3 regions of the Paenibacillus sp. FSL R5-0887 genome follow, and region 3 is predicted to be linked to each of the others. Evidence: riboswitches for the same ligand, from Rfam matches in the RefSeq annotation. Region 3 holds a riboswitch; each other region holds the start of a gene.

Region 1 (10,283 bases), on a different contig from region 3:
GAGCTTGATTCAATACGGACTGCTTAATCGTTGCATCATCCATAATCTGACAGTCTTCGATTTCACTAGCCGGTCCGATCACACAATTGTCCCCGATTACAGTCTTCCCTTTCAGGATGGTTCCTGGATAAAGCGTAGTATCTGATCCGATAACTACATCTGCTCCGATATAAGTCGAGGCTGGATCAATGATGGTCACACCGCCCAGCATGTGTTTACGATTAATACGTTGACGCATAAAGGCTTCCGCTTCGGACAAAGCTAAACGATCATTAACGCCGATAGACTCAGCTGCGTCATGGGTCTGATATCCTAATACGGTATCCCCTTGTGAACGAAGAATCCCAATCACATCAGTCAAATAATACTCCTGCTGGTTATTACTGTTCGTTACCTTCTCGAGTGCAGCAAATAATTTAGCATTATCAAAACAATAAGTGCCTGTATTGATTTCTTGAACCGCATCTTCTTCAGTAGTGCAATCCTTCTGCTCTACAATCTTCAGAACGCCGCCATCTTCACCACGAATAATTCTTCCGTAGCCTGTAGGCTTTTCCATAACAGCTGTCAATACGGTTGCAGCCGCATTACGCTGTTCATGAAGCGCCATGAGTCCTTCTAGAGTTTCCGTGGTAACAAGTGGTGTGTCTCCACAAATAACTATAGTTGTTCCTTCTTCGCCAGCAAGTAAATCCTTTGCTTGTTTGACAGCATGGCCAGTGCCGAGCTGAGTTTCCTGCAGAACGTATTCCGCTCCTTCACCTACATAGGCCTTAACTTTCTCTGCGCCATGCCCAACAACAACAACGGTGCGCTGGCATCCGGTCGCTTTTACTGTATCAAGCACGTGCCCTACCATCGGCTTACCGCAAACGGGGTGCAGCACCTTATATAATTTAGATTTCATTCGCTTGCCTTGACCTGCGGCAAGTACTACAGCCATTCTTTTCAAGAATGCCAACCTCCTACTCTTGAACTCACTACTGAATATATCTCATTCCGGGCAAAAAGAAAAGAGAACCATGAAGTCATGGTTCTCTTTTCTATAAACCCCAAGTTAGAAAAGCATTTATCGCTGCCTTTCGAAGATGTCGTCAAATCCTTCACCAGCAATAGCTTTTCTTGCAAGATCAGGCTGCTAATTCATGAAGTGTATGTCGGTGTGATCTTATCAAAAACGGCGGATCCTACGCCACCCAAAAGGTAGCAGTCTTCCGAGGAAGCCTAAGCTCCCTCTTCAATAACTTCTTCTTCTTCCGTAGCGGCGCGATCGTACTCGGCCAGAACCGCGGATTGAATCTTCTCGCGTGTTCCCGAAGAGATCGGGTGCGCGATATCGCGGAATTCGCCGTCCGGTGTACGCTTGCTGGGCATTGCAACAAACATCCCATTATTGCCATCGATGACGCGAATGTCATGAACAACAAACTCGTTATCGATGGTAATGGATGCGATTGCTTTCATTCTCCCCTCAGAGTTAACGCGGCGGAGTCTGACATCCGTAATTTGCATGTGTGTGTTCACCACCTTTTTCCATCAGAGACTTGGTGTATAATTCCACACAGCAAAGCGAATTCCTTCTTTTTGATTCCATAAAATACCTAAAAAAGAAATATATTTTTTGGGATATGTTGTTTTCGACATACATCGAGTAGTTTTCTTAATATTCCTTACGTTTTCGACAATTTCCACGCTTTTTGAAAATGTAAGAGAATGGCTAATCAAGAGGAAAAGTAGTTGCCCGGATGCGCCGAAATTCTCCGCTCTTTCGAGTCTACTTCACTTAGTTTTACCAAGGACACGTAATCGTGCAACAGACGCTCTTCCGTCTCTACAGCGCCTGATTCCACTAAAACGCCTACCCCTGCAACCTCGGCATTAAATTCACCGAGCAGATCGACCATACCACGTACAGTCCCTCCCGCCTTCATGAAGTCATCTACGATAAGTACTCGCGATTTCTCCTTGAGTGCACGTCTGGAGAGAGACATTGTGTGTATGCTTTTATGAGATCCTGATACGTAGTTAATACTTACTGCTGATCCCTCTGTAACCTGATGGTCACGTCGCACAAGCACTACCGGCAAGCCTAGCTGTGCTGCTGTTGCATAGGCTAGTGGAATGCCTTTCGTTTCAACGGTCATCACCACATCGATTTCCGATCCGTAAAAGGCCGTTGCGATGATCTTACCCGCCTGTTCCATCAAAGACGGCAACCCAAGTAGATCCGACATATACAAATAACCGCCAGGCAATATCCGGTCAGTCTGCTCTAGCTGCACACATAAGCGCTGCACAAAGGTAAGCGCCATATCTTTAGGCATAACCGGGATATAACGTACTCCACCCGCTGCACCAGCTAAAGTCTGCAGCTCTCCGATGCCTTCACCTTCAAATACTTCTTTTATGATTGCCAAATCTTCACTAATGGAGGACTTAGCCGCTCCATAGCGATCGGCAAATATAGACAGCGGCAGTAGTTCATGCGGCCGCTCAAGTAAAAACTGAGTCATGTCTACCAAACGTTGGCTTCTTTTTAATTTCTTCACGGAATGCTCCTCGCCAAAACCGAATATTTTAGAAAAATATATCACTTTTGTACGGGTTTACACAAGAGAAGCAGACTAATTCAGTGATCTCACTGCGTAGACTTCCTTGCAGAACCCTCGCAGTCCGTTGTAAATCCTTGCTACTTTAGACTGCTTGGACACTAACCCGAATACGGTAGGTCCGCTGCCTGACATCAGTACGCCATCTGCTCCAAGCTTTATCATCGCTTCCTTGAGCTGCTGAACCTCTGGATGCAGCTTTAAGGTAACATCCTCAAGCACGTTGCCCAGATGGTTGCAAACGCCCCCAAAGTCTCCAGCTTCTATCGCTTGCTGCATCTTTCGAGCAGAAGGATGAACCGCTATATTATTGCTCCGAACGCGTCCATACACTTCTGCAGTCGATACATTGATCGGTGGTTTCGCCAACACAACCCAGCATTGTGGCGGGTTATTGATTGGTGTCAGCTTTTCGCCTCGTCCTGTAGCCAAGGCTGTGCCGCCTGTGACGCAGAAAGGTACATCAGAACCCAGCTCAGCGCCAAGCTCCTGTAGCTCCTGCGCAGGAATACCCAGACGCCACAGACGGTTTAGACCGCGTAGCGTAGCTGCGGCATCACTGCTGCCGCCAGCCAGGCCAGCCGCAACCGGAATTCTTTTATCCAGATGGATATGTACCCCATTCTTCACGTTATAACGGTCTTTAATAAGCCTTGCCGCCTGGAAAGCTAAATTTTTCTCGTCCAGGGGAATATAACCAGCCTGACTTGATATTATAATAGTATCCCTTGGCAGCTCAGACAGCTCTAAGCGGTCTGCTAAATCTACCATGGTCATAATCATTTCCACCTCATGAAAACCGTCAGCACGTTTGTGCAGCACATCCAGCATCAAATTAATTTTAGCTGGTGCCTTTTCATACATTTTCAAGGCGTTCACCCACCTTCAGCTTTTCCCGTAAAAACAACTTAACATATTATATGAGAAACTTCTAATGAAGTCCAATAATAAAAGGGTGTCGCCATTTAGACGCACCCTTTTTCAGTAATATTCACTTTATAGCCTAAAATTTAAGATTTCCGCGCAGCCTGTTCAGCAAGCTGTATCGCTTTTTTCACCATGTTGCCAGCGTCTTGAGTTGTAATTCCACCCCAGCCCTCACGTTCCACGGTTTCATAAAAACCCAGCTCCTTGGCTAACTCTGTCTTCAGTTCCTCCGACATCATGCCTCGTTTTCTGCGGCTCATTACGGAATTCCTCCCTTATGAAAATAAATGATTAACCCGTTGCCCAATTAGTATGCTTGCTTAGCACACGGATCATGCACCAAATATTTGTCCCAAAAAACGTAAACAAAAAACAGCCTCCAAGGGAGACTGTTCGTGAAACATTAAGCTTTAATATACATAATCCGCATCTGCCCATCGTCTTCACAAACTGTGATTTCCACAGATTCAGTAAGTATATCGGCATAGCTATAGGAGACTCGCTTAAAAGTTTGCTGCTCCTGATCCAGTTTGACAATAAATACAGAAGGGTACGTTTCTTCCAGGACACCTGTGCGTTCAACGGTTTTACGACGACCTCCGTTTGCACGCAATGTGATCTTATGACCGACGTGAGCTTCAAGACTGCGTTTGATTTCCAACAGCGCGTTATTAGCCATTACCTGACGACCACCTCTTTTCTTGTCCATTATACAACTTTTTCAGGACAATGTCAAAGCAAATAAATAATTAATTATAGTTGATGCATATTTCGTTGTCAACGGAATTTTTTTGCGAGAAATCAGCGCCGGACTAATATCCTTGTTATCTGTAATATAGGCATTACAAAGAAAAAAAGAAAGGGTTAAGCTCAGCGCTCACCCTTTCTTTCGGATATTCTATTCAACCCATTCAAATTACCTATATTCCTGACACCATAGACCTATCTCTGCCGCTTAAATGGCTGATGGTGTCACTTTTAGCGCCGACAGATTCTGCAGTCGCGGCATTCCGATGCGGAAGCTGCCACGGGTCTCAACACCACCAATACCCTGATTACCGCTGATGGTATTATTCAGAACATCGCTAAGATTTACAGTATCCCTGATGGAAGTAAAGGATGATTTTGCTGCTACATACACGGGATCCAGAGCATGGATCAAAATTCGACCAGGTGAACTGGCAAAATTAGCTCCAGCTCCAAGTAAGGCCTCGAAATGAGATTGACAAGCACCGGCAACAATAGTCAACGCATCAAAATTCCGCTCATACTCCCTAGCTACCCTAATAGCAGCTATAAAGTTTTGCGAATTTTTATAGCTATTCAGACTATACAGATCGTAAGTATGCTGTTGCTTCAGTACCCCATCATGACCAGTGATCACTACAATATCTGGGCGTACACGGGGCAACAGCCGGTATAACGTATCAGCCATTGCAGATTCATGAACATGATGCCCTTCAGCGGGAATCCGCAGCTGCTCGTATAAGCTAAGGCTCTTATTCAAATATGCCGGATCGCCATCCAGATGCAGTACTTTACCTGGCACTTCAAAATAAGGAGCTTCCTTGGACGGTGGAGCCCATGTCCCCTCTGTTAGGGTTCCCCCGCTCCGCTGACTTTGCTCCTGACGGTCCTTCCGCAGCTGTGTCAGTGATTCCTTCGCTTTGATCTGTGCTTGCTGTCCCCGTTCCGTTATTCGGGTAGGAGGCACTTGAACCAGGTCATCCAGAGGAGAATCCGCCAACAGGCGGAAATCTGTGCCTTTAATGACGGCTCTATCCTGCACAATATTATCTACACGAAATGTTAAATCACCGCCATAAGATTTGCGAACGACCAAGTCTCCTAAATTCATTACAACCACCACCTCTACCCCATCGTATGGGCAAAGGCCTCAGTTGGTTCATAACTCAACATATTTTTAAAATATAAGAATGTATAATGCTCCACCAGAATAACATCCTTATATTTCTACGAGAAACGGTTTTCGTCCTTAAGACAACAACCGTTTCCTATTGCTTATTCAATTCCAGCGGCTAGCAAAACACCGCTTAAGCGGGCGTATTCTTCAAGACTGAGTGTTTCTCCGCGACGGGTCGGTTCAATACCCGCTTCTGCGAGTAAAGCCTCCAGCTGCTCACGTCCTTGTTCAGGGAAGTAACGAGCCTTCAGATTGTTAGCAATCGTCTTGCGGCGCTGTGTGAAAGAAGCGTGAACCACTTCAAAGAAATGCTTCTCACTCTCCACCTTTACCGGAGGATGCTCTCTAACCTTCAGACGGATAACAGCAGACTCCACATTAGGTTGAGGGATGAATACCGTACGTGGCACGATACAGACGAGCTCAGGCTCGCTGTAGTACTGCACGGCAATGCTAAGACTTCCGTATTCCTTTCCACCTGGAGATGCAGCCATACGCTCCGCAACCTCCTTCTGAATCATTACAACGATGTTATCAAGGGGAAGCTTCTCTTCGAGCAGCTTCATCAGAATCGGAGTAGTCACATAATAAGGCAGGTTAGCAACCACACTGACCTTGTTCACAGTGGTGAAATCTTCCTTGAACATTTCCTGCAAGTTCACATTGAGGACATCATCGTTACGAACCTTAACATGGGGATAGGGGGAAAGTACGTCTTTTAATATTGGAATCAGTCTACGGTCAATCTCTACGGCAGTTACAGCACCCGCTGTTAGTGCCAGACGCTCCGTCAGCGCTCCAATTCCCGGCCCGATCTCCAGCGCCCCAGAATCGCTATCTAGTCCAGCAGCGTCTACAATCTTGTCCAAAATATTCTGATCAATCAAAAAATTCTGTCCCAGGCTTTTCTTGAACTTGAATCCATAACGTTGAATAATCTCTTTGGTCCGTTTTGGAGTCGAAATTTCCTCTCTACCACTCATGAAGTAATGCCTCCCTGATCAATTTGGGCGAGAGCCCCGGCAAATTCCTCCCGCGTAATCCCAAACATCGCCAGCCGCTTGTACAGCTGTTTGCCGTTACAATATCCGATTCCAAGCAAATTACCAAGTGCCATACGTCTTTCAGCAGCCCGAGGGTGTACAAGCATTCCAGCGGCCATAAGATCATCAATACCAATCAAAGCAGGTGCTCCTTCAAAAGAGGTATGTACATTACGCAGCGCATGACGAATCGCCTCTGGCGATGCATTCTCTACACCGATATCCCCTTTTCGAGTTGCGTCCTTCTCTGGAATAAAAGCATGCTTGCAGCCCGGCACCTTCGCTGAAACGATTTTACGAATTCGCTCCCCAGCATGGTCCGGGTCCGTAAGAATAATAACCCCTCTACGTTCCATAGCAAGCGCGATCTTAGCAATTACAGTCCGGTTTACAGCAGAGCCGCCTGTCTCAATGGTATCCGCTTCTACAGCACGCTTAATGGCTACGGTATCGCTTTTGCCTTCAACGACGATTAATTCCTTAATCATATTTCTTGACTCCTTCCAAAAAAAGCAAAAAGAAGAGGATTCGCTCCTCTTCTTTTGGTTAAAGAATGTATAAGTGATGAGCGGTTGCTCTGCGATCAACGAAATGATCATCCAGCGTTCCTTAACGGTTATCATCACTATAGCTTATCAAAGGATTTTTTGCAAAAGCTTCAGTTCTAGTTAAGCTCTGGTTTCACAGGTCCAATCACATAAACGGTACGTGATTTACGGCCGAAATTACGAGCATGGCTCAGGGAATCATAATAGACATCCACTTTATTGCCTTTAATGGCACCGCCAGTATCCTCTGCACGGCGGAATCCAAGCCCATCGATATAAACCCACCAGCCAATAGGAATTACATTCGGATCTACTGCAATTGTACGACCTTCCGTTACGCGTGTTCCGGAGGCAGTTTTAGTACCTATCCCTGGCTCTTCTGACGAATAAGCTGTCATGGAGACGTTCTTAATCATCTTCTTGTACTCAAAGTCTACGCCAGCCTTGCTTGTGACGTTCTTAGTCTTAGCGCTAACTTTAGTCGTTTTGGAGGTAGTGCTTGATTTGGAAGTTGTTGTAGCTTTAGCAACTACAGTAGGCTTAGGAAGTGCTTTAGTACCAACGGCAATGATCTTATCTTTTGTTACCGTTTGTACTTCCTTGCCGATCATGCGCATAGAGGCCAGTTCTCCGTCTTGATAGATCTTTTCAATATGCTGAACCATGACGCCTGGTTTGCCTGCCTGTGCCACTCTAACTGTTCCCACAGTAAGGGAGGGATCTGCTGTCTTAATAACACGGAAAGGTAAGTTAGTTGTTCGCTGTACCGTTTGCTTGTTGATACGAACGATCTTAATCTCCATGTCAGCAGAGATGGTGGTGTCTAACGAAGGAAAAATCTTATCATAGCCTTCTAGGTTGATACCCAGTTTGTCAATCGCTTGACCGATAGTGTCTTCGGTCGTATATAACGTTTTTGTTGCTCCGTCCGCAGTAAGGCTAAATTTCTGCGCACGATTGATAACGACACGGTCACCGTCTTTTATTTCATCACTCAGACCTAAAGATAATTCATCATGCGGCTGCAGCGAAATTTGCTCTTTCTCCAACACATCACCAAGAAGTGCTTCTCGCGTTTCAAGTGTCTGTGTTTGCCCGTCTATTACTAAAACTAATTGTTTATTACTTTGACCGTGTACGTACAGCAGAATTAACAGCGCGATTGCGATTGAAATCACACCTGCAAGTAAAAGTACGCGAGTATTTACTTGCTCCCACCGTAATGCGAAAGACCTGCTGGATGACTGCGAATCATGGGATACCTCTGGTTGGAATAAGCCCATTCTCTCCATCCTCCTTACATAGCCTCGTCGTCAATTTGTATATCATGAGGACTGAATTTCTTTGACGAAACTATTTGAGATTGTCACAGGATACGCACGTATTAACTTAGCGTCTCCTGCTCATGGATCGCCTGCTCGGCACAGCTACTCCCACACCTGTTATATAACAGTATGCGGGCAACATTCAGTTTATTCAAAAATAAAGAAGCCTAAAAAGAGTTCTCTTGAGGACTCTTTCGTGGCTTCTCCGATGTCAGAATACGCGGGAATGTTTGTGCACGAGGTTGCCTCTCTTACTTGCGCTTACGGGGTTAGCTGTCGGGTTCGGACGAAAGAGAGACGCCCTATTTCAGGTCACCCGCTCACGGCGGTTGCCCTTAAATTCACCCCAAAGACCACGTGAAGAAATCAAATATTGTTCTGCGGCAATTCCTAGTCGTATTCAAGATACAGGCATGCGGCAGTTCAATATTGGTTCCCCCGTTCTCCATACGGAGACTCAGCGAGACGATCCATGAATCAATGGCTGTCACAATAACAACAGCTCACATCACTGAAAAGATGATATCCTGTTTTGATGCATGTTGTAAAGGACGATTCAACCACGTTTACGCAAATATATGGTTAAAATATTGTAATAATCAGCCGTTTTTATATTAAAAAAGTTTAATATATCGGCCATTCTCTATTTTTCACCCGTTTTACTCCTGTTTTCAGACAATCCCAAATCGTTCCAGTGCGTTCGCATACGTAATTTTAGCCAATTCTTCCCATGTTAACCCTTTAATTTCAGCCGCAGCCTCTGCTACTAACTTCACATGAGCACTCTCATTTCGCTTGCCTCGGAAGGGGTGTGGAGTCAAATATGGAGCGTCTGTTTCGATCAATAATCGGTCCAATGGCGTCTGTGCAAGCACCTCTTTAGGCACTCTGGCATTTTTGAACGTGATCGGTCCTCCAAATGACAAATGAAATCCTAGGTCTAGACACATTTTTGCGGTTTCCCAGCTGCCTGAGAAAGAATGCATTACGCCACCAATTTCATTTGCTTTTTCCTCCCGTAAAATCCGTACGACATCTTCATGGGCATCACGGTCATGTATACAGATTGGCATTTTTAGTTCACGGGCTAGTCCAATTTGTTTGCGGAAGACCTCCTGCTGCACATCCTTGGGAGAGGTATCCCAATAATAATCCAACCCAATCTCTCCGATGGCCACCACTTTCTCATGGCTGCAAAGAGAGGCGATCCAATCGAGGTCCCCCTCTTTCATATCAATCGCATCCTGTGGATGCCAGCCCACCGCTGCATAAATATAATCATAAGATTCAGCCAGCTTCATCGTTGAAGGGATCGTTTCCCGATTAAATCCAATATTGATCATCTTGCTAACTCCGGCCTCTACTGCACGAGCTATAACTTCCTCGCGATCCTCGTCGAATTGAGGCGCATCTAAATGTGTATGTGTGTCGAACAGATACATTTTAAAGCTCACTCCTTGTTGTTTTTATCAATAGTTCCATAAATATTTGTATTATTTTGCAAAAATCTCTGCTACAGAAAAGGGCAACCGTGTAAGGGCTTTTTTCAGCTTATCCTGTGGGAAATATAGGTGATATCTGCCACGATGAATTCCGCTTATTGAGCGCACAATATCCGATACCTCTGAAATTTCCCGCAATTGCTCATTGCGATCAAGCAGTAAAATTTGATTATTGTCGAAGGCTGCTCCTGGACGGAACACATCATAAGGCAAATCTGTCGGATAATCAATCTCTAAGTCATATTCTGGGTTAAGTCCCGCTCCCGCAAAACTGCTGCGGATTTCCGTAATCATATCTGTATCCAAATTCTCGATCTCTACATATTTATACAGTTTACGATGAATAAAACGGGTACACAAGTCGCTTAATAACTCATCTTCTTCAAGTGTCCATTGCATAAAAGC
Region 2 (10,283 bases), on a different contig from region 3:
ATCGCATTAAATATTAATGCAGATATAATTGCCGAGCTAGGTGAACCCAATCCCATGACATTCAGGGCTTCCATTTCGGGAATGGCGAGCATGAACATTGCCGGAATAATTGCGAAGTATTTAGCGATATCATTCGCAATACTGAACGTTGTCAACGCGCCCCGCGTCATCAGTAGCTGTTTACCAATAGCTACAACCTCAATGATCTTCGAGGGATCGGAGTCCAGATCAACCATGTTTGCTGCTTCCTTAGCGGCTGTAGTCCCACTGTTCATCGCTAAGCCCACATCAGCTTGGGCAAGGGCAGGTGCGTCATTCGTACCATCACCAGTCATTGCCACCAGCTTGCCTTCGTTCTGCTCACGGCGGATAACCGCTATTTTATCCTCAGGTGTACTCTCTGCAATAAAATCATCTACCCCTGCTTCACGGGCAATAGTAGCTGCGGTCAGCGGATTGTCCCCTGTACACATGATAGTCTTGATTCCCATTTTTCGCAGCTCATCAAACCGCTCTTTCATCCCTGGCTTAACCGTATCCTTTAAGTAAATAAGTCCATAAATCCGGTTGTCTACCGCAACAGCAAGCGGGGTCCCCCCCATCCGAGCGATAGCATCGGAATTACTGTCGAGGTTCGCGGGAATGACTCCGCCCTTCGACTGTACCCATTTCTTCACGGAATCGACTGCCCCTTTACGAACAGATCGTCCATCAAGTAGATCTATACCACTCATCCGGGTCTCAGCCTTAAACTCTACGAACTCTCCGCCTTCAGCAAGTTTGCTGTCATAGCTGCGCTCCAGCTTCTTAGCCAGCTCAATAACCGAACGTCCTTCCGGAGTCTCATCCTTTAGCGAACTAATAGCTGCCCAAGCCGTAAGCTCAGCTTCCGTTTCATCTCCAACAGGCACAAAATCACTCGCCATCCGGTTTCCGAAAGTAATCGTACCGGTCTTATCTAGAATCATTGTATTAATGTCGCCGGCAGCTTCAACGGCCTTCCCTGACATAGCAAGGACATTAAACTGTGTGACGCGGTCCATCCCTGCTATCCCGATAGCGGAGAGCAGTCCCCCGATTGTGGTCGGGATCAGACAGACCAGCAAAGCGATCATAACAGGAATATCTAGATCAACGCCCAGATAAGTCGCAATAGGCCGCAAGGTCACTACTACAATCAGGAAAATCAACGTCAGACTGATCAAGAGTGTATTTAGTGCAATTTCATTGGGTGTCTTTTGACGTTTCGCCCCTTCAACGAGGGAGATCATCCGATCCAGGAATGACTCACCGGGATCACTGGTAATTTTGACTTTAATCTCATCACTGACTACCCGGGTGCCGCCTGTGACTGAGCCGAAATCTCCGCCAGCTTCCTTAATAACAGGTGCAGATTCACCTGTAATTGCCGATTCATCTACGGAGGCCAGCCCTTCAATTACTTCACCATCGCCAGGGATAAGTTCTCCCTGACTGACGATGACGATATCTCCTTTACGAAGCTCGGAAGAAGAAACGGTCTTCACAGACCCTCCAACGAGTTTGTTAGCTGTGATATCCTGTTTCGTTTTCTTGAGTGAATCCGCCTGGGCTTTCCCGCGGCCTTCAGCCAGCGCTTCAGCGAAGTTGGCAAACAGCACTGTGAATAGCAGAATGAACAACACTGTGATATTGAAGCCTACCGATTTCTCTGCATTAAAATATCCGGGGGCCAGTACCATAAGCAATACAATAATCGTACCGATTTCGACTACGAACATGACCGGATTTTTGATTAACGTCACCGGGTTAAGCTTAATAAAGCTATCCTTTACAGCGCTTAGGAGTATGGGTCCCGTCAGCAGCTTTTTTCTTTTTACAGTACTCATCTTGTTCTCCCTCTTCCTACCGTAAGGTCAAATATTCTGCAATCGGGCCGAGCACAATGACCGGCAGAAACGTCAGAGCCCCGATAATTACAACGGTACCAATCAGAATTCCGGTGAACAGACCATTGTCTGTGCGGAATGTGCCAATCGTCTCAGGAACTGGCTTCTTCTGGATCAGTGAGCCTGCAACTGCCAGCATCGCGATTATAGAGACATAACGGCCAAGCAGCATTACGATCCCGGTTGTAACATTCCAAAAGGTGGTGTTGTCCGCAAGCCCTTCAAATCCTGAACCATTGTTCGCGGCAGAAGAGACATATTCATATAACACTTGGCTAAGTCCATGGAATCCGGGATTCGTGATGGAACCGTTGCCCAAGTCCGTTAAGAACGCACCTGCTGTTGGTACAAGGATAATGAACGGATGCACAAGGATAGCAATCGCAATTAGCTTCATCTCCTTGGCTTCTATCTTTCGCCCGAGAAACTCTGGTGTTCTGCCAACCATTAGTCCACATAAGAAGACACCCATGATGGCATACATCAGCATATTGATTAGTCCGACACCTTTTCCCCCAAAGACGTTGTTGAGCATCATTAGGGCCAGAGGGGTAATGCCACCTAGCGGTGTCAGCGTATCATGCATATTGTTAACACTACCTGTCGTAGCTGCCGTTGTTACCGAAGTGAACAGCGAAGATTGCGGGATACCAAAACGTACCTCTTTACCTTCCATGCTGCCTTGCGAAGACTCAATCCCCAGCGCATTGATAGCTGGATTGCCTTTGGTTTCCGCATAATAATTCAATCCTAGCAGTAGTACGAACAAGGTCATCATTGCTGTGAAAATCACCCAGCCCTGACGTTTGTTCTTAGCGAACAACCCGTACATATATGGCAAAGAGGCTGGCAGCATCCACATAGAGAGAATCTCCAGAACGTTCGTAAGTGGATTAGGGTTCTCAAAAGGATGTGCTGAATTGGCTCCGAAGAAGCCGCCACCATTCGTACCTAAGTGTTTAATTGATTCCAAAGAAGCGACTGGACCGATAGCGATTTGTTGCGTCTGGCCTTCAAGTGTAGTGACCTCAAGCGATGGCTTGAGCGTTTGTGGCACATGCAATCCTACCAGCACCAATGAAACTAGCAGAGCTAATGGAATGAATACACGAATATGTGCTTTTACGAAGTCCTCGAAAAAGTTCCCGACTGATTTCTGTCCTGTAATCCCTCTGACAAAAGCAACCGCAACAGAAAATCCGCTCGCTGCAGACGTGAACATCATCATCGTGATGACTGCCATTTGTGAAAAATACGATAGTCCCGTCTCCCCGCTATAATGCTGCAGGTTCGTATTGGTCATAAAGCTGATCACCGTATTGAATGAAAGCGTCTGTTCCATATCGGCAATTCCATTCGGGTTCAGCGGCAATCCCCGCTGTAATCTCAGAAAAATATAACTGAAAGCAACCAGTACGATATTAGTTAAAACAAAGCTGAGTGCATACTTCTTCCAGGACATTCCGTCCCGTTTTTTCAGGCCGATCAGCTTATAAATACCTTTCTCTGTGCCTGCAAACCAGCGATCCGTACGATTCGGTTCGTTAGAAAATACATGATATAAATAAGTTCCCATCGGCTTGACCAGCAAGATGAGAATTACAATTACGACGACTATTTGCAAAATGCCCATGAATGCCCCTCCTTAAAATTTCTCAGGATGAATCAACGCGTAAACCAGATATATAAACAACAGTAGGGTAACAGCGATTACTAGAATCACAGCTTATCCCTCCCCGTATCCTCAACTACACCTGCGCACCAGCGCATAAAGCCATAAAATAACCCGTAAATTACAGCTAACGAAGCCACCATATACAGATCCATCATATCTTCCGCACTCCTTCCATTATCCTTGATGAGGTGATCTATCGATTAGAAAATCAGCATCACCACTATGGGAATAGATTACATAGCTCGCACCAAGTCTTTTATAGACCAATCTAGGATTTATTGAACTTGTAATCACAAAAATCGGCTGTGTCGTCCAGGTACGGCACATCTGAATATAGCGGCAGCAAAGCGGAAAGCTGCTCTCAAACAGATATACCCTGCCTACCGGGAACGATGGGCGAAACCAAGTGCTCTGATGGCGGGTATCCACAAGAATAACCTGCTCAATCCCGAGCTCCTCAAGTAAAGCTTTCTCAGCCACATTGTTGGTTAATCCCGCCATCTTAATACCCCTGAACTTCAGAAGTTTAATGAAATGTTCTCCCGCCTTTGTAGGCGCACATACAAGCACATATTCATTCTGATCCGTCATCTTTTTTTCTCCTCCTGCTCATTTACAACAAGGAGGCAACGAAAATCTCCGAAAGGATGTTGACCTATCGTCATTTTCGGGCACAACCTAAAGCTCGGTTGTGTCACGTCATTAGACGCTGCCTTACAAATACCGCTAATGATGAATTTAGCGACCTCTTAGGGGAGGCCTCCATAAATGCTTTGCTTCTAAGAGCACAGCAAAAAGCCACAAAGGATCTCCTCTGTGGCTCGCTAGCGGTCACATTGCACTCATCCTCTCTCCATACGCTTACGAGGTTAGCTGTCGGATTCGGGCGGTGAGAGTCGCCCTACCTGTATAGATGCGAGCTCACTCACACCCTCTACAGGATTCACCCCATAATCGGCTTCCGACTCTCACATCGGCTGCCGATTGTTGGTTCCCCCGCTTTCCTTATCGGAAATTAAGCGGATCAAATATTCGATTGTCGTTGAAACAGGAGTAATCATACTCTTATGCACGAAGACTTGTAAAACCTGAATGATGCCAAAATAATGCAAATTAAAAACTATTTTCCCATTAGATAGCGCTTACTTGATATCTAATCTCTCTATATCTCTTGTTTACTCGAGTTTGGAGCGTTTAATCGCTATCTATAACCCATGTGATTTTATTCACCTTTTTAGAGCGAAAATACTGCAAATTCCCATTATAGGTAGAAACGCAAGAAGCTGAGGCTGAACGAGAAAGAGGCGCGATAACACGCCATAAATACCTATTTACCTCGTTTTTCAGTCGTAGTCGGCAGGATATGGTTAAAATTGCTCTAAAAGAACATTTTCCGTTTTTTACAGAAAATCTTGAAAAGAGTATGATTCGGGTTGAATCCAATTCATGAAAAACAATCAACGCTGAGTTCCTGCATTGCAGGGAACGGGGGAACCATCAGGCCACCTGGCCTACTTGGGGTGAATCCAAAGGAGACTGCATAAGTCTCAATAGGTAGGGCGACTCTCACCGTCCGAATCCGACAGCTAACCTCGTAAGCGTAAAGAGAGAGACCCTTGATCCGCCACGCTTTGGCCCAGGTATATCTGCCTGTAATCCAAAACCGCAGCAGAGGTCCTCCTCTTGCTGCGGTTTTTGCGTTACCTGAGCTTATTAGGTGATAGCACGCTGGATGGGGTGAATGTTTTGAAGCACTATTATTTAGGGATACATCAAGGGCTGCTTGAGCCGATAAGTCTAAATTACGTTTGTTTCGGGGCCTTGTGGTTCGAAGAACATAATCACAGGTACATTGTAGGCTATGCATTTGGCCAGAACCAGATCCAAGCCCTTCGCCAGTTCAGCACACCTTCTTCTTGTAAAGACTGTTTAGACTCTAAGATTGTATATGAGATATATAAAAAAATTCGAGAACAACAGCAGCAGCAGGATTGGTCATCACACCAAAAGCTCCCGTGGTTTACAGCCTTCAAGGAGCCTTGGAAAGATGTAAGCGCCGGTTGGTATGTCTTGAGATCCCGCAGCACCTTTCCCTTACATCTATCTGTTATACGAAAAGAGAAGTTCCGACTATGGCTAGAGCATACCGCAGTCTGTGAGAATAAAATGGAAATGCTCGCTTGTGTAGAAAAGGCTAGTGTCACTCATCATGTAGACTTAAAGCTTTTGGAAATCTAAGGAGGAACCCTACTATGGACCAGCGCAGACTATCCCGCATTGAAGTATTTGTATTGGATGAACCCGAGCCTATTCACTATGGAATGGAAGGGGCTGAAGGCTGCCGTTATGGTATTCTGAAGCTCACCTGTAAGGGAGGCTGCAGTTGGGGGGCTTGTCTGATCTCTGCCAACACCAAAAATTTCGATCTCATTAAATGGAGTTCTTTTTTACGGGCTATCTGTCATTGCCGTCTTGAGGAAGCGCTGGATAAGGTCCGTCGCGAAGGTTCAGATTGGGAGCAGGTTAAGCTTGAGCTAGTTCAGGGTGCTTTGCAGGATTTAAAGGCCAAGCTCCAGGGTAAATCCTTGGCAGGGCATATTCAGCAAGGGCGTCTGTACAGTGTTGCAGCAGGGGGGAGCAATTCCAGAAGTGAACGGCTCTACTACAAACCTTCCAAAGCTTTATCCAGTGCCTCCCAGCAGAAACACAGTTGCCCGGAACCAGACACCGCCGATCTCATCAATAAATCCATCTCTTACTTTTCTATATTATAGATTCAAGCAAATCTCTCAATCTGAAAGGATCGTGTTCACCATGCCTGACCCCTTACCTCCCGAGTCCACCTACAGTACTAAATTTGCAGAGTGTGTTCAAAAGTATACTAATGAAGTCTACGTACTTAGTTCCATGTTGTTAGAACAATCTAATGAGGCAGACAAGATTACTATCCGCACCTTCACAGAGCTTCATAAAATATATCGTCAGGATGATTTCGATCCTCAGTTATTCTCTATCCACGCTTACCGCACTTGTATTCGCCAGTGTGCTGATTCTTTTGCCCGGCGCTCGCTTCTATCGGCTAAGGCATTACCTTGGGAGGAACAGCTTGTGAAGGTCATGTGGTACGGTCTAAAGCTGCCTCTTTCTCAAATAAGCATTATTCTGCAAAAAAGTGTTCCCGCACTGAAAACACAGCTTAGAGCTGTACGGGAGCAGATGACCACCCAAACGGATATACTAACGAGCGCAAATCTTTCTATAATTTAGTCACTGACTAGAATTCAGACAATCTTTAAGCGCATGAAGCATCTAACGGACTCAGGAGCCTTTAATTGAAGCTTTTCCACAAATATGGCCGGCGTTCGGACTCCAGTAGAAATCCCGAGCGATGAACGTCTTGGATCGTCTTAAAGCAAGCCCTAATCATCTTCCACCAAGGCTTACGGACCCAGATGACGTTACTTACACGTTTATCGCCTTTTGAGCATAGTATCGGACTCCAGTGCAACTATTTGGTTAAAAGAGCTACTAATTCACCATTTTTCATGCCAATAGCGACTATAGTGTCCGATATCTTGCTAAATCTCGATGATTGTTGCATTTAAGTGCTGCTGGGTCCGTTAGCTATATCAGCTCGTATACAAAGAGATTGCCAACTCAAAAACGGGGATATCCCAACAACCATAAATGGTTGTTAGGATACCCCCGAAAATTCAGTTCCTACTATTACACTTTACTCTTACGCGCCTTACCGTACATCCACAATCCTGCCAACATCCCCACTATAGCAACACCAGTCAATACGCCTTGAACGAAATCCATAAAAGTGGAGCCATCCGGAAGCATTCTACTAACCGTAGCCAGCGATACCGAACTCATTAAAAGCATAATGGTATATTGTTCGCTTGTAGACATCATTAGCACTCCTTAAAAGTTATATGAGGTCTTCTTAGATCTTGTAAGCTTTCATTGCTTTTCTGATTTCTTTAATACTTGGGCGTTTGCCGTACATCAGTACGCCGGTACGATAGATCTTGGCTGCCAGCCATCCGAAGATGAAGGTAGTCACAAGCAGGATCAGCAGCGATACAATGACTTGCCAGATCGCCACCTCGCCGACACCAATTCGGAGCAGCATCGTCAATGGTGAGGTGAAAGGCACATAACTCGCTATCTTAACCACTAGAGTATCTGCATTGGAGATACTGAACAGTGGAACATAGAACGCTACGAAGCCTAACATCATGATTGGCATTACCGCCTGACCGAGATCCTCCGTACGGCTGACAATCGAACCTACAGCCGCATACATCAAGGCATAGAGGAAGTAACCTAATACGTACAAGACAAATCCATAGAGCAGCAAGTTAATATTGAGCTGGCCTAAATCGAGATCAAAATCAGCCAATACAGTCGCATTATGCGGGAGCGTCAAATTGACGACGATCGCTGCGACAAAGATCCCAATTTGCAATATTCCTACTAGGAAAACACCGATAACTTTACCGAACATTTGCGCTAAAGGTGAGGCACTTGTAATCAGAATCTCCATAATCCGCGAGCTTTTCTCAGAAGTTATCTCTGCGGCAATCATGTTGCCTGTCATCATAATGGACATAAAGAACAACATAAGCATGGCATATACGATAATGTAGTTAATGGCTGGAGTGTCCTCCTGAGAGCTTTCACTGCCACCGCCTGCGTTAAGCTGTTGTGTAGTAATCTGCACAGGCGTTGACATTGCAGCAATCTGTTCAGAGGTCAGCTTGTCGCCAACGATGAATTGTGTGTTTGCTTGCTGAAGTGCATTTTGGAGATAAACTTGCACATCTCCGTTTAGTTCCCCATCATTACTATGATAAGTAACGGGTGGAAGCCCTTCACCAGTAGGTTCCGCAAAAGTAACATAACCTTCTACGGTCTCTTCATCTAATGCTTTCTTTAACTCGGCATCCTCCGCAGAAGCATATTGTACTATCTTAGCCTGTGGCATGCCCTCTGGCGCAGTATAAGCCTTCAACAATTCTGCAACCTGATTTCCCTCTTCAGCAATCACAGCAATTTGAGTAACTTCACTTTTGGCCGAATCACCCTTAAACTGATCGATGATATAGGGAAGATTCATCCCTATGCTGAGCAATAATACTAGAATCAAAGTAGTAATCATAAATGATTTCGTTCTAACTTTATTTTTAAAGGTAAAGCCGATAATTGTCCCCATCTTATTCATTAGATTCACCCACCGCTCTGATAAAGATTTGGTTTAACGTAGGTTCCTTGATTTCAAAATGCTCCACTTCACCCTGTGCTATCGCCTGCTGTAAAATACGCTGTGCTGCACCGATCTCACTGATCGATAACAGATACCCACGCTCCAGCCGTTTAACTGCTGTAACACCTGCGATGGACTCCAGACCTTTTACCTCATTAGCTGTACGCAGCAATACTTCTTCCCGCGGGTAGCCATTCTTGATCGTGCGGATATCCCCTTGAACGACCGTATTGGATCGATCGAGAATCGTAATGTTACGGCATAGCTCTTCCACATGCTCCATCCGGTGCGTAGAGAAGAGGATACTTGTTCCCGAATCACGTAATTCTTTGACCGTATCTTTCAGCAGCTCCACGTTTACTGGATCCAGCCCGCTGAAAGCTTCATCTAGAATCAGAATCTGCGGCTTATGAACGACAGCGGCGATAAAGCCCATTTTTTGCTGATTTCCTTTGGAAAGCTCTTCTATTTTTTTATTGTAATAATCCGGAACCTCGAATCGATCCAGCCAATAGCGCAAGCTCTTATCTGCATCACTAGCTGACATCCCACGCAGGCGGGCCAAGTAAACGATTTGATCGCTGATCTTCACCTTAGGATATAGTCCACGTTCTTCGGGCAGATAACCCATAAGTTGCTGCAGTTCACTGTTGAAAGGTTTTCCGTTATACAAAATCTTGCCCTCATCAGGGTAGATTAGGCCGAGCACCATACGCATCGTGGTTGTTTTCCCCGCGCCGTTCGCCCCCAGTAATCCGTAAATTTCCCCTTTACCTACGGTTAGGTTAATTCCGTTTACTGCGGTTTTTTCTCCATATTGCTTAACTACACTTTCCAGCTTTAAGGCTTCCATTTCTCTAGTCCCCTCTCTTGTGGTCAATTAGAATAGGACGATGACCCTGTGTCCATAAACTTAATATTTCGTCCAGCTCCAAACTGCGGCTCTTGATAACCTTTACGCCCAAGTCATGAATGCGTTTCTCGTTTTCAGAAAATTGTTCTATGATAAAAGAAGCTACACCCGGTGTATCCATGGTAAAGTGCAAGCCTCCTGGCAACTCAGCCGATAACTCCGCAAGCTCCTCTTCATCCGCAGCATTCACCCAAACCTCGGTCCAAGCACCGAACAGACTGTCTTTTTCAGCCATACCCAGCAGTTCTCCCCGATGCATAAGGACGATATAATCCGCCAGCCGTCGCACCTCATCCACAATGTGTGTGGAGATGATAATCGTTGCGTTGTGCTCATCCATATATTTACGAAGTGTCTCGATCATAATCTTCCAGGCAAAAGGATCAAGACCCGATGAAGGTTCATCCAATAGCAGCAGACTTGGCCGTGCCGCAAGTGCTACAGCAATTTCGAATTTCCGGCGCTCCCCTTTAGACATCTTCGAAAGTCTCATAC
Region 3 (10,283 bases):
ATGAAGTTATTGCAGATGAAGGAGAAGAACTTCTTCGCCAGTCAAAGTGGCTGGACATTGTCGGACCGGAGTTTATCGGCAAAGCGTTTGAATTCGCTCATGAAGCCGATCCTAAGGCTTTATTATTCTACAACGACTATAACGAGTCTAATCCACTTAAGCGCGACAAAATCTATAAAATGGTGAAGTCGCTGCTGGAACGAGGAGTGCCGATCCATGGCGTCGGATTGCAAGCCCACTGGAATCTATACGATCCGAGCTTAGACGATATACGTGCTGCTATTGAGAAGTATGCATCTTTAGGGATTCAGCTCCAATTGACAGAGCTGGATGTGTCCATGTTCCGTTTCGATGACAAACGAATGGATTTAAAGGTTGCACCTGCTGAACTGCTCGAGCTACAGGCAGAGCGCTATGAAGCGATGTTTGCTCTGTTGAAAGAATACCGCGACGTGATTAGCTCAGTCACTTTCTGGGGAGCAGCGGATGACTATACATGGCTGGACGGCTTCCCTGTTCGGGGACGGAAAAATTGGCCATTTCTATTCGATGAGCAGCATAATCCTAAGCCAGCGTATCACCAATTGCTTAACGCTGTCACCAAATCATAGAGCGGGTAACCTGCTCAAGCTTGCGAATCATGAACCCGTCCTTTTCAATCCAGGGCGGGTTATTTATACGGGAGGAATAAACATGACAAATACCGCTTATGAGGCTTGGCTCAATTATGGTCAGCTGAAATCAGGATCTCTATACAATCAATATATAGATTGGTGTGTTGAGTTGGTAGTAACGGAGGACAACGAGACGATTCAGGCGGCAGCCGCGGAATTCATACAGGGGATGACCTCTATGCTGGGCAAAGCGCCACTGCTCACAGCGAAACCTGAAGGACCGTGTATCGTTATAGGAACCTTCCAAGGGGGGAATCCATTAATTAGTAGAGTATTCGCAGGAGAACGAACCGATTCACTGGGTCCTGAAGGTTTCCTTATACGTACAAACGCTACTGAGCAATGTATCGCTGTCGGTGCTTCAACGCCTGTTGGAATATTGTATGGCGTATTCCATCTGTTACGGCTGATAGGAACAGAAAGCGAAATAGACGCTCTGAATTTGTCTATGAGTCCGGTGAACGGCCTGCGAATGATTAATCACTGGGATAATTTTGATGGCAGTATTGAACGTGGCTATGCTGGACGGTCCTTTTTTTACGAGTCCAATCAATTTCTTAACGATACAAAGCGGCTGCGTGATTATGCCAGATTGATGTCCTCTGTGGGGATCAACGCGATTTCGATTAACAATGTGAATGTTCATGAGCTTGAATCTCTATTTATAACGGAGCAATATTTGCCTGATATCGCGTTAATTGCAGGAATATTCCGCGTATACGGAATTAAGCTATTCCTCAGTGCTAACTTCGCCAGTCCGATACAGATCGGAGCATTAGAGACAGCTGATCCACTGGACCCAGCGGTGCGGCAATGGTGGAAAGATAAGGCGGGTGAGGTTTATCGAGTGATCCCTGATTTTGGCGGGTTTGTGGTCAAAGCAGATTCAGAAAATCGACCTGGACCATTCACTTACGGGCGTGACCATGCCGATGGCGCTAATATGCTGGGAGAAGCACTGGAGCCGTTTGGCGGAATCGTGATTTGGCGTTGTTTCGTATATAACTGCAAGCAGGATTGGCGTGACCGTAAGACAGATCGGGCCAGAGCAGCGTATGATCATTTCAAACCATTGGATGGCCGATTTAATGATAATGTAGTGCTGCAAATCAAGAACGGACCGATGGATTTTCAAGTTAGAGAACCGGTATCTCCGCTGTTTGGCGCACTGGAACATACCAATCATCTGATGGAGTTTCAGATTGCTCAAGAATATACAGGGCAGCAGCGGCATCTCTGTTATCTCGTTCCACAGTGGAAAGAAGTCCTTGATTTCAATACTTATGCCAAAGGGCAAACTACGCTTGTGAAACATATTGTGGACGGATCGGTGTGGGGAAATAAGTATAATGGTGTGGCTGCTGTAACTAATGTCGGGGATGACATGAACTGGACGGGGCATGGGTTAGCTCAAGCCAATCTGTATGGATATGGAAGATTAATTTGGAATCCGGAGCTGACGGCAAAAGAAATAGCTGAGGAATGGATTCGCCTTACCTTTGGCACTGATAAAGGTCTAGTGGCTGCTATTCGCGGGATGTTAATGGACTCATGGAGGATTTACGAATCTTACACAGCTCCATTAGGTGTGGGCTGGATGGTTAATCCGGATCATCATTATGGGCCGAATGTGGATGGATATGAATACGCCAAGTGGGGAACGTACCATTATGCGGATCATAAGGGCATTGGTGTGGATCGTTCAGTCAAATCGGGAACGGGGTATAGCGGACAGTATATGGGTCTTAACGCATCAAATTATGAGAATCTAGCGTCTTGTCCAGAAGAGCTGCTGCTGTTCTTCCATCATGTTCCATACACGCATGTTCTGCAATCGGGGCAAACGGTTATACAACATATCTACGATACTCATTTCGAGGGGGCAGAGCAGGCTGCACAGCTTCTAGCAACATGGGAATCACTTGAAGGCAGCATGGAGAGTGGATTGTATGTGCAAGTGAAGCAACGTCTTGAAGAGCAAGCAGAGCATGCGCAGGAATGGAGAGATCGGATCAATACGTATTTTTACCGCAAGAGCGGAATTGAGGATCTTAAAGGCAGAAAGATTTATTAGATTTCGATTCGAGGGATGATGATAGTGAGCCTCACGATTAGAGCGATTTTGAAAGATTTAATGGGAACTGTGGAACAGGTAGAAGGGACTGTGGATATTCTGAACCCAGGGGAACCGGAAACTGAAGTCACAGGGATTATTACGGCCTTCTCTGCCACACAAAATATTGTGGAGCAAGCAATAGCGTTAGGAGCCAATTTGCTGATCACGCATGAAGGTGTATTTTATAGCCATCATGCAGCGAGCGAGTGGTTAGAAGGTGATCCGGTTTATCATGCGAAAAAAAGTCTGATCGAACATTCCCCAATAGCTATTTTTCGTTATCATGATTATTGGCATCGGCAAGAGCCGGATGGGATTATGATGGGCTTGCTGCGAGAGCTGGATTGGTCAGACTATGTGGAAGAGCAGCAAGCGGCTGCTACGATTCTCACTATTCCTGCTATGACTGTAATGGAAGCTGCTCAGTATATTAAAAGTAAGCTAGGCATCTCTTATGTACGCGCTGCTGGTGACCTGTCTCTGTCCTGCAAACGCGTAGGGATATTAGTAGGTTACAGAGGAGGCGGGATGATGGCTATTCCGCTTTTTAATGATCACAATCTTGATTTAATTATCGCTGGAGAGGGACCAGAGTGGGAGACTCCGGAATATGTGCGGGATGCAGGGCACCAAGGCAGATCTAAAGCGCTCATCATGTTAGGTCATGCGGAGAGTGAAGCGCCGGGGATGAAATATTTAGCTGAAATCTTAGCAGACAAATATCCCATGCTTCCTACCCGGTTCATTGCTGAACAACCCATCTATCAGATGGTTTAATCTGGGGAAATTAAGAGTACGGAATAAATAAACATATTATGGAGAAAATGAAGGGAAACAGGTCACTGAGAAAGGAGTGTTTCAATGGAAATTCCTTTGGAGGCTGATGAAGTATTAAGTCGGATCAAAAAGCTGCAAAGCGACGGAAGCTCGATCAGTAAAAAACAAGTAAAGCAAAGCGACCCAGAGCTTATGAGAAGTGCGCTGTTCTTTTTTCCAAGCTGGGAGCATGCATTGAAAAACGCCGATCTTTTGTAGCCATAGTATTGTAAAAGGAAGCTAAGTGGACAGGGGGAGATCTCTGATTCTGCTTAGCTTTTTTCTTTTTTATGAAATCATTCGTGCTGTTCATGTGAAATAATATTAACAAGCTTGCCAAACGGATCGGGGACATAGAAACGACGAACACCCCAAGGTACAGAAACTGGCCCAATATTGGTATTGAAGATTGTCGTTTCTTATTAAATAGGAAAGTACTGGTGAATCACCCCCTTTTTCGCTTGCTTCAGAGCAGTTTTTCTAAAGAAAACGAGTAAACAAGAGCAAAAGAAAGAGAAAATGAAGAGTATGCTTAATATGAAATGAAAAGCATTGCTTTCAACATTATTTTGACCAGAGCCCTCCTTTACAAGAAAACCTTACAAGAGTATGATTCATCTCAGAACTGAGAATTATCTTAAATTTACAATTACATAAGCAATCCGCTTAATTTCCGTTTCTGGAAAGCGGGGGAACCAACAACTGGCAGCCGATGTGAGAGTCGGCACTGGTTATGGGGTGAATCCTGTTCCGGGTGCATAATATGCATCCCTGCAGGTAGGGCAACTCTCACTGCCCGAATCCGACAGCTAACCTCGTAAGCGTATGGAGAGAGGATGAATGGCGTGTTTAGTGATGAATAGCCACAGAGAATCCCTCTGTGGTTTTTTGCTGCGTTTTTAAGCAGATATAGTCGTAGAATTTATTATGAAAGAGGTGTTACCTTTGCCTATCGCTAAACTGAACGGAACTTCGCTCTATTATGAAATCAATGGAACTGGCACTCCGGTTGTGTTTATCCATGGACATGGATTAACACACAGTATGTTCAAACCACAGCTGGAGTATTTTTCCGATAAATATAAAGTGATTTTGTGCGATTTACGGGGGAATGGCAAGTCTGGTAAACTGCTGGAGGCCCCACATGAGATTATTGAGACGCAATGTCTGGATCTGATTATGCTGTTGAATGACCTAGGTATCCGTGAAGCAGTTTTTGTAGGAATCGCCTATGGTGGCTTAGTCGTTCAGCATATTGCCAAACAATATCCTGAGCGTGTAAAAGCCATTGTGGTCGCGGATAGCTTTTGTAGGACTCACGGATCAACAATAGTAGGGAAAATACAAACTATGGCAGCATATTGCAGTTTACTAATGTATTATCTCCCAAGCGAGCTGGTGTTGCCTTCGATTCGGATGATGTACCGAGAGCGCTGGAGTCTGGCCTACAATGAGATTAGAAGAGGACTGCTGGACAAACGCCCCCGGGAGTTATATCGGCAAAGGCTGGCTACGAGCCATGTTGATTACACCAGATGTTTAAAGGCTTTTAAACGTCCTGCATTATGTATTGTGGGGGACTTTAATGAATTTGGAGTGAATTGTATGAAGGAAATGGTGTCTCAGCTGCCGCAGGCGCAGTTGGCGATTATTCCGAACGCATTAGATCCAAGTAATCTGTGCCAGCCGGAGCAATTCAATGCGATTCTTCAGCGTTTCTTAGAGAAGCAGCAGGGCAGTCAGCAGATTAGCTGATCTATAGGGAGACCTTCACAAGCGAAGCGTTTAAGTGAGAAAATAGGCGTCCCATAGCCAGGGCGGAATGAGCTGGCTATGGGTCGTCTTTCTGGGAAGAACTTTAGGGGAATTCTCCCTAAAATGAAGGAGATTATGGCTCCTAGAACGTAGATTAGGGAAATCCTCCCTAATAATAGGATGTTTTTAGCCATAAATGGGTATTTGCATGAATTTTTAGGGAGGAATTCCCTAAAAACCTCATTTTAAAGCGATTATCGATGAACATTAGGGAGAATTTCCCTAATATAATGGATATCTAACTAAAGGCTGGCTCATCCGTAGTGAAATCTACGAATGAGCCAGCCTTTGGTTATTTTACTAACCGATGGATGTTGAACATTTACAAGCATATTGTACCTAGAACGCCACTTAATGTCCCTACCCTACCACAGCACCAAATATAGCTCACCAGACGTGGGAAAGAACAATAGACTCTAAATAGTTATAGAAGGAGGCGTAGTAAGCAACGCATCTGCTACTCTTGCATTTTGTACAATGCGATCTACTCGTGTAAGATTAAGATAATTCATACTAAAGGAGCTGAGTCATGATGTCTCAAGCTGAAACTATAAAACTGACTTCATTATCTTCAAAAGGGGGCTGCGGCTGCAAAATCGGTCCCGCCGATCTCATGCAGGTTATTCGTAGTCTGCCACCAACTGTTCCTAACCCGGATCTACTTGTAGGTCTTGATACTAGTGATGATGCAGGGGTGTATCGTTTAAGTGATGAATTAGCGTTAGTGCAAACTGTTGATTTTTTCACGCCGATCGTGGATGATCCCTATTCATTTGGTCAAATTGCAGCAGCCAATGCATTAAGCGATATTTATGCGATGGGTGGAAAGCCGCTTACGGTGCTTAATATTGTGGCCTTTCCTATTTCTGTTTTAGATAAAAGCATTCTCGGTGACATTTTGCGCGGTGCAGCGGATAAAGTACAGGAAGCAGGAGCTACTCTTGTGGGCGGACATTCCATCGACGATAAAGAGCCCAAATTCGGATTGGCCGTTACGGGCCTTGTGCATCCTGACAAAGTAAGAACGAATGCGGGCGCCAAGGTGGGAGACAAGCTGATTCTAACGAAGCCTATCGGTGTGGGGATCTTAACAACTTCCATTAAAAAGGATCAGCTATCTCCTGAAGAAACCACACGCCTTACGACAGTAATGTCTACTTTGAATAAAAAAGCGGCTGAAATCATGGAGCCTTATGATGTACATGCTTGTACAGATGTTACCGGATTTGGGCTACTGGGACATGCCTCGGAAATGGCTAAAGGGAGCGGCACGGGCCTGATCATTCGTCAAGGCGATGTACCGATGCTGCCAAGAGTAAGAGAGCTTGCGGAGCAGGGATTTGTTCCAGGAGGCACTAAGAATAACTTTGCCCATCTGGAAGGCAGCATTCTTTATCCGGAGGAGATGGACCAACTAAGCCGCTATATTCTATGTGACGCTGTGACTTCTGGCGGACTGCTGATCTCTGTGGCCCCTGAACAAAGCGAAGATTTGCTAAAAGAGTTAGTAGATGCAGGGGTAGAAGCGGCATTGATCGGAGAGGTAACGGAAGAGCATCCGGGTCAGATTACAGTTATAGCTGCTGTGGAATAACTGTTGTATATCAGCTTAGAGCAAATTATGAAGGTTAGCCACCAGAGGAGAGAGCATATTGTTTCAGGACATTACACTGGAAGAACTTAGAGTGTTAAAAAACAAGAAGCAGATCACCATTATTGATGTTAGATCTCCTTCTGAATATAAAGATGCAACGCTGCCGGATAGTTTGAATATTCCTTTTTTTGATGATCAGGAACGGGCTGAAGTAGGGACGTTGTATAAACAGACAAGTGTGCAGGCCGCGAAAGAACGTGGTTTGGAGATTGCTGCGGCAAAACTGCCTTCTTTTGTCAAAGAATTTGCAGCGATTCAAGGAGACAAAGCTGTATTCTGCTGGAGGGGAGGTATGCGCAGCCGTACAACTGCGACCGTACTCTCTTTAATGGATATTCATGCTTACCGGCTGATAGGCGGCTATAAGGCTTATCGTAAATGGGTGCTCGACGAATTGGAGTCCTATGAATGTAAGGCGAAGTCTTATGTGATTCACGGAAATACAGGCACAGGTAAAACCAATCTGTTACACCGCCTGAAAGCGCAAGGCTACCCCGTTCTGGATTTGGAAGGGATGGCAGGTCATCGCGGTTCTATTTTTGGTGAGATTGGCCTTCGTGCGAACAATCAAAAAACGTTCGATAGTCTTCTTTTAGAGGAGTTAATTAAGATCGGGGATTCTCCTTATGTACTATTTGAAGCGGAGAGCAAAAAGATTGGTAAGGTAGTAATGCCCCCATTTATGGCCGAGCAAAAAGAGAGCGGAACGCAGATCTGGATTGAGATGCCTTTGCATGCCAGAGTGGAGCAAATCCTTGAGGATTATCGGCCAGAAGAATACAAGGAGCAATGTATTTCTGCATTTCGGAGTATTAAATCCCGAATTCATATCCCTATTGCGGCAGAAATCGAGCGATGCTTGCAGGCAGATTTGTTCGGCGAAGCTGTGGCGCTGCTGTTAGAGTATTACTACGACCCTAGATACGATTATACGTCCACTCAGTATGAAGGCATTGAGAGAGTTACTTTTAAAGTGAATAATCTGGATGAAGCTGAGACTGCTGTGCGTTCTTTTTTTAAACATCAAGAAGTATAAGTTTCGCGTTATGGTTAAAGGGGGCTTTACTTAATATGATCTATTTAGATTACAACGCTACAACACCAGTAGATAAGGAAGTAGCAGAGGTTATGATCCCTTATCTTTACGGTCATTTTGGGAATCCTTCAAGCAGTCATTCTTTGGGGCGGGAAGCTAAACTCGGAATAGAGCAGGCAAGAACACAGGTGGCTGATTTCCTGAATTGTGCGCCGGGTGAGGTGCTTTTTACCAGTGGGGGTAGTGAGTCTAATAATACTGTCATTAAAGGAGTAGCCCAAACGTATCGCCATAAAGGTAATCACATTATCCTGTCTGCTATTGAGCATCCAGCGGTAATTAAACCTTGTCAGTACCTGGAGCAGATGGGATACAACCTGACTTATGTACCTGTTGACTCGTATGGAATGGTGCAGGTTGACGATGTGAAAAAGCAGCTCACGGACCAAACCATTCTGGTCTCCATCATGCACTCTAATAACGAAACGGGTACGATCCAGCCGATCAAGGAAATAGCTGAGGTCTGCCACCAACGGGGCATTCTTATTCATACAGATGCTTCACAATCTGCGGGAAAAGTAGACCTCGATGTAGCGGATTTGGGAGTGGATTTTCTAACGCTTGCAGGCCATAAATTATATGCGCCCAAAGGCATTGGAGCATTGTACATTCGGGACGGCATTCACATTGAGCCTTTGATACACGGTGCGGGCCATGAACAGGGGCGAAGAGCGGGGACAGAAAATACACCCTACATTATTGGCTTAGGAAAAGCCTGTGAGCTTGCTGCTGACTCTGATTCTAGAAAAAGAGTTAAGCAAGTTACGGAGTATTTCTATGGAAGACTGCAGGAGTCTTTTGGCGAAAAAATTCATTTGAATGGTCATAAACACAAGCGCTTGCCTAACACCCTTAACGTTAGTTTTCTTGGAGCAGTGGGTCATGAAATTATCGATTCCCTGGAAGCTGTGGCGGCTTCAACTGGCTCAGCGTGCCATTCCGGTGAAACGTTGATTTCGCCTGTTTTAAAGGCTATGCATGTGTCGGAGAATATTGGACGGGGAGCGGTTCGTTTTAGTGTGGGACGATATACGACTACAGCGGAAATCGATGAGGTCATCGATAAGCTGAAGGTGTATTTGTTATAAGCTGAAATCGTATTAGTTGTGAGGTTCGTTTTTGCAAACAGTGACAAAGTGTGAATCCTAGTGAACGGACTTTGACTTCCAGTGGACGGACTATGACTCTCAGTGAACGGAGTACGAATCTCACTAAACGGGCTATGAATCTCAGTGAATGGACTATGGTTCCCAGTGAACGGAGTAGCTATCGGACTCAGGCGCTCTTATTTGCAATATTTTCCTATTTTTGAGTTGCTATAGGACTCCATAGGCGTTATTAGTACAAAATAGACACTACTGAGCACCATTTCTGCCCAATAGCGCCTCTCAGGTCCGATAATCTCTCTAAACAGTGATAAATTAACGAATAGCGGCATCTGAGTCCGAAAGATCAAGAGTTGAATACGCATATTACAAAAAAAGCATCTGCCACCTCCTTCAAAAGGAATCGCAGATGCTTTTTTTAACTTTTTTTTAGTGATTATACAATCGTAAAGCCAGCACTTGCATAACCAGTGACTGTATTTACAAGGGTAAGACCTGTAGCGGTGGCTGAGAATACCATAAGCAAACGTGTCTGTGGTGTTACAGTAAAATTGATACCATTCGTAATTCCGCTGACAAAAGTTCCAAGATTAATAGTACCGGTGATAGGTGGAAGTGGGACTGTTGCGCCTGGAATAGGAGTAAATGTGTTATTTGGTGTGGCAGATTGGTACAATTGCGCTGTTACATTTATCGTAGTACCAAGCAGCGATAAAGCTATGGTATTACTGAAGTAAGCGGCAATGGAAGTTATTACTCCTGCTCGAGGAGTTGAGAATGCAAAATTGATAAGCGGTCCAAGGAGAGTACCTGTCAAATCAATATTACCGCCAACAAGCGAAATACCTGTGGCTGAACTTCCGAAGCCTACAAGGCTTGTTGTTCCAACCAAACCACCTAAAACCGTGGTCATAATAATAGGTCCTCCGGATGCCAGCGGAATAATTGCACCGTTACCGGTTGCACCAGTGACTCCGGTAATGCCAGTAGCTCCGACCGCGCCGGG

Evidence for each region. A riboswitch is a leader RNA that binds a small molecule or an ion and turns the genes downstream of it on or off. The one in region 3 is predicted to bind cyclic di-AMP.
Region 1: it holds a riboswitch for cyclic di-AMP, as region 3 does, so the genes downstream of both, MKY14_RS30665 (3D domain-containing protein) here and MKY14_RS17210 (alpha/beta fold hydrolase) in region 3, are expected to answer to the same signal.
Region 2: it holds a riboswitch for cyclic di-AMP, as region 3 does, so the genes downstream of both, MKY14_RS24740 (hypothetical protein) here and MKY14_RS17210 (alpha/beta fold hydrolase) in region 3, are expected to answer to the same signal.

What each region holds. Positions count from the first base shown of each region.
Region 1 is NZ_JBBOCE010000003.1:40,396-50,678, forward strand. Features, by position in the region: gene glmU (bifunctional UDP-N-acetylglucosamine diphosphorylase/glucosamine-1-phosphate N-acetyltransferase GlmU) at 1-952, opposite strand, end outside; gene spoVG (septation regulator SpoVG) at 1,225-1,512, opposite strand; gene purR (pur operon repressor) at 1,722-2,549, opposite strand; gene ispE (4-(cytidine 5'-diphospho)-2-C-methyl-D-erythritol kinase) at 2,625-3,479, opposite strand; gene MKY14_RS30640 (small, acid-soluble spore protein, alpha/beta type) at 3,620-3,796, opposite strand; gene veg (biofilm formation stimulator Veg) at 3,940-4,215, opposite strand; gene yabG (sporulation peptidase YabG) at 4,492-5,394, opposite strand; gene rsmA (16S rRNA (adenine(1518)-N(6)/adenine(1519)-N(6))-dimethyltransferase RsmA) at 5,559-6,443, opposite strand; gene rnmV (ribonuclease M5) at 6,440-6,991, opposite strand; gene MKY14_RS30665 (3D domain-containing protein) at 7,168-8,334, opposite strand; cyclic di-AMP (ydaO/yuaA leader) riboswitch at 8,620-8,849, opposite strand; gene MKY14_RS30670 (TatD family hydrolase) at 9,048-9,818, opposite strand; gene MKY14_RS30675 (HD domain-containing protein) at 9,870-10,283, opposite strand, start outside.
Region 2 is NZ_JBBOCE010000002.1:1,546,308-1,556,590, forward strand. Features, by position in the region: gene kdpB (potassium-transporting ATPase subunit KdpB) at 1-1,868, opposite strand, end outside; gene kdpA (potassium-transporting ATPase subunit KdpA) at 1,885-3,561, opposite strand; gene kdpF (K(+)-transporting ATPase subunit F) at 3,574-3,651, opposite strand; gene MKY14_RS24740 (hypothetical protein) at 3,778-4,194, opposite strand; cyclic di-AMP (ydaO/yuaA leader) riboswitch at 4,446-4,635, opposite strand; cyclic di-AMP (ydaO/yuaA leader) riboswitch at 5,055-5,218, shown strand; gene MKY14_RS24745 (hypothetical protein) at 5,287-5,841, shown strand; gene MKY14_RS24750 (hypothetical protein) at 5,856-6,377, shown strand; gene MKY14_RS24755 (hypothetical protein) at 6,418-6,870, shown strand; gene MKY14_RS24760 (hypothetical protein) at 7,330-7,521, opposite strand; gene MKY14_RS24765 (ABC transporter permease) at 7,553-8,833, opposite strand; gene MKY14_RS24770 (ABC transporter ATP-binding protein) at 8,826-9,728, opposite strand; gene MKY14_RS24775 (ABC transporter ATP-binding protein) at 9,733-10,283, opposite strand, start outside.
Region 3 is NZ_JBBOCE010000001.1:3,857,183-3,867,465, reverse strand. Features, by position in the region: gene MKY14_RS17235 (endo-1,4-beta-xylanase) at 1-611, shown strand, start outside; gene MKY14_RS17230 (alpha-glucuronidase family glycosyl hydrolase) at 694-2,748, shown strand; gene MKY14_RS17225 (Nif3-like dinuclear metal center hexameric protein) at 2,773-3,567, shown strand; gene MKY14_RS17220 (hypothetical protein) at 3,652-3,825, shown strand; partial or broken gene MKY14_RS17215 (glyoxalase) at 3,903-4,013, opposite strand; cyclic di-AMP (ydaO/yuaA leader) riboswitch at 4,260-4,446, shown strand; gene MKY14_RS17210 (alpha/beta fold hydrolase) at 4,552-5,361, shown strand; gene selD (selenide, water dikinase SelD) at 5,954-7,015, shown strand; gene mnmH (tRNA 2-selenouridine(34) synthase MnmH) at 7,074-8,111, shown strand; gene MKY14_RS17195 (cysteine desulfurase family protein) at 8,147-9,259, shown strand; gene MKY14_RS17190 (exosporium glycoprotein BclB-related protein) at 9,714-10,283, opposite strand, start outside.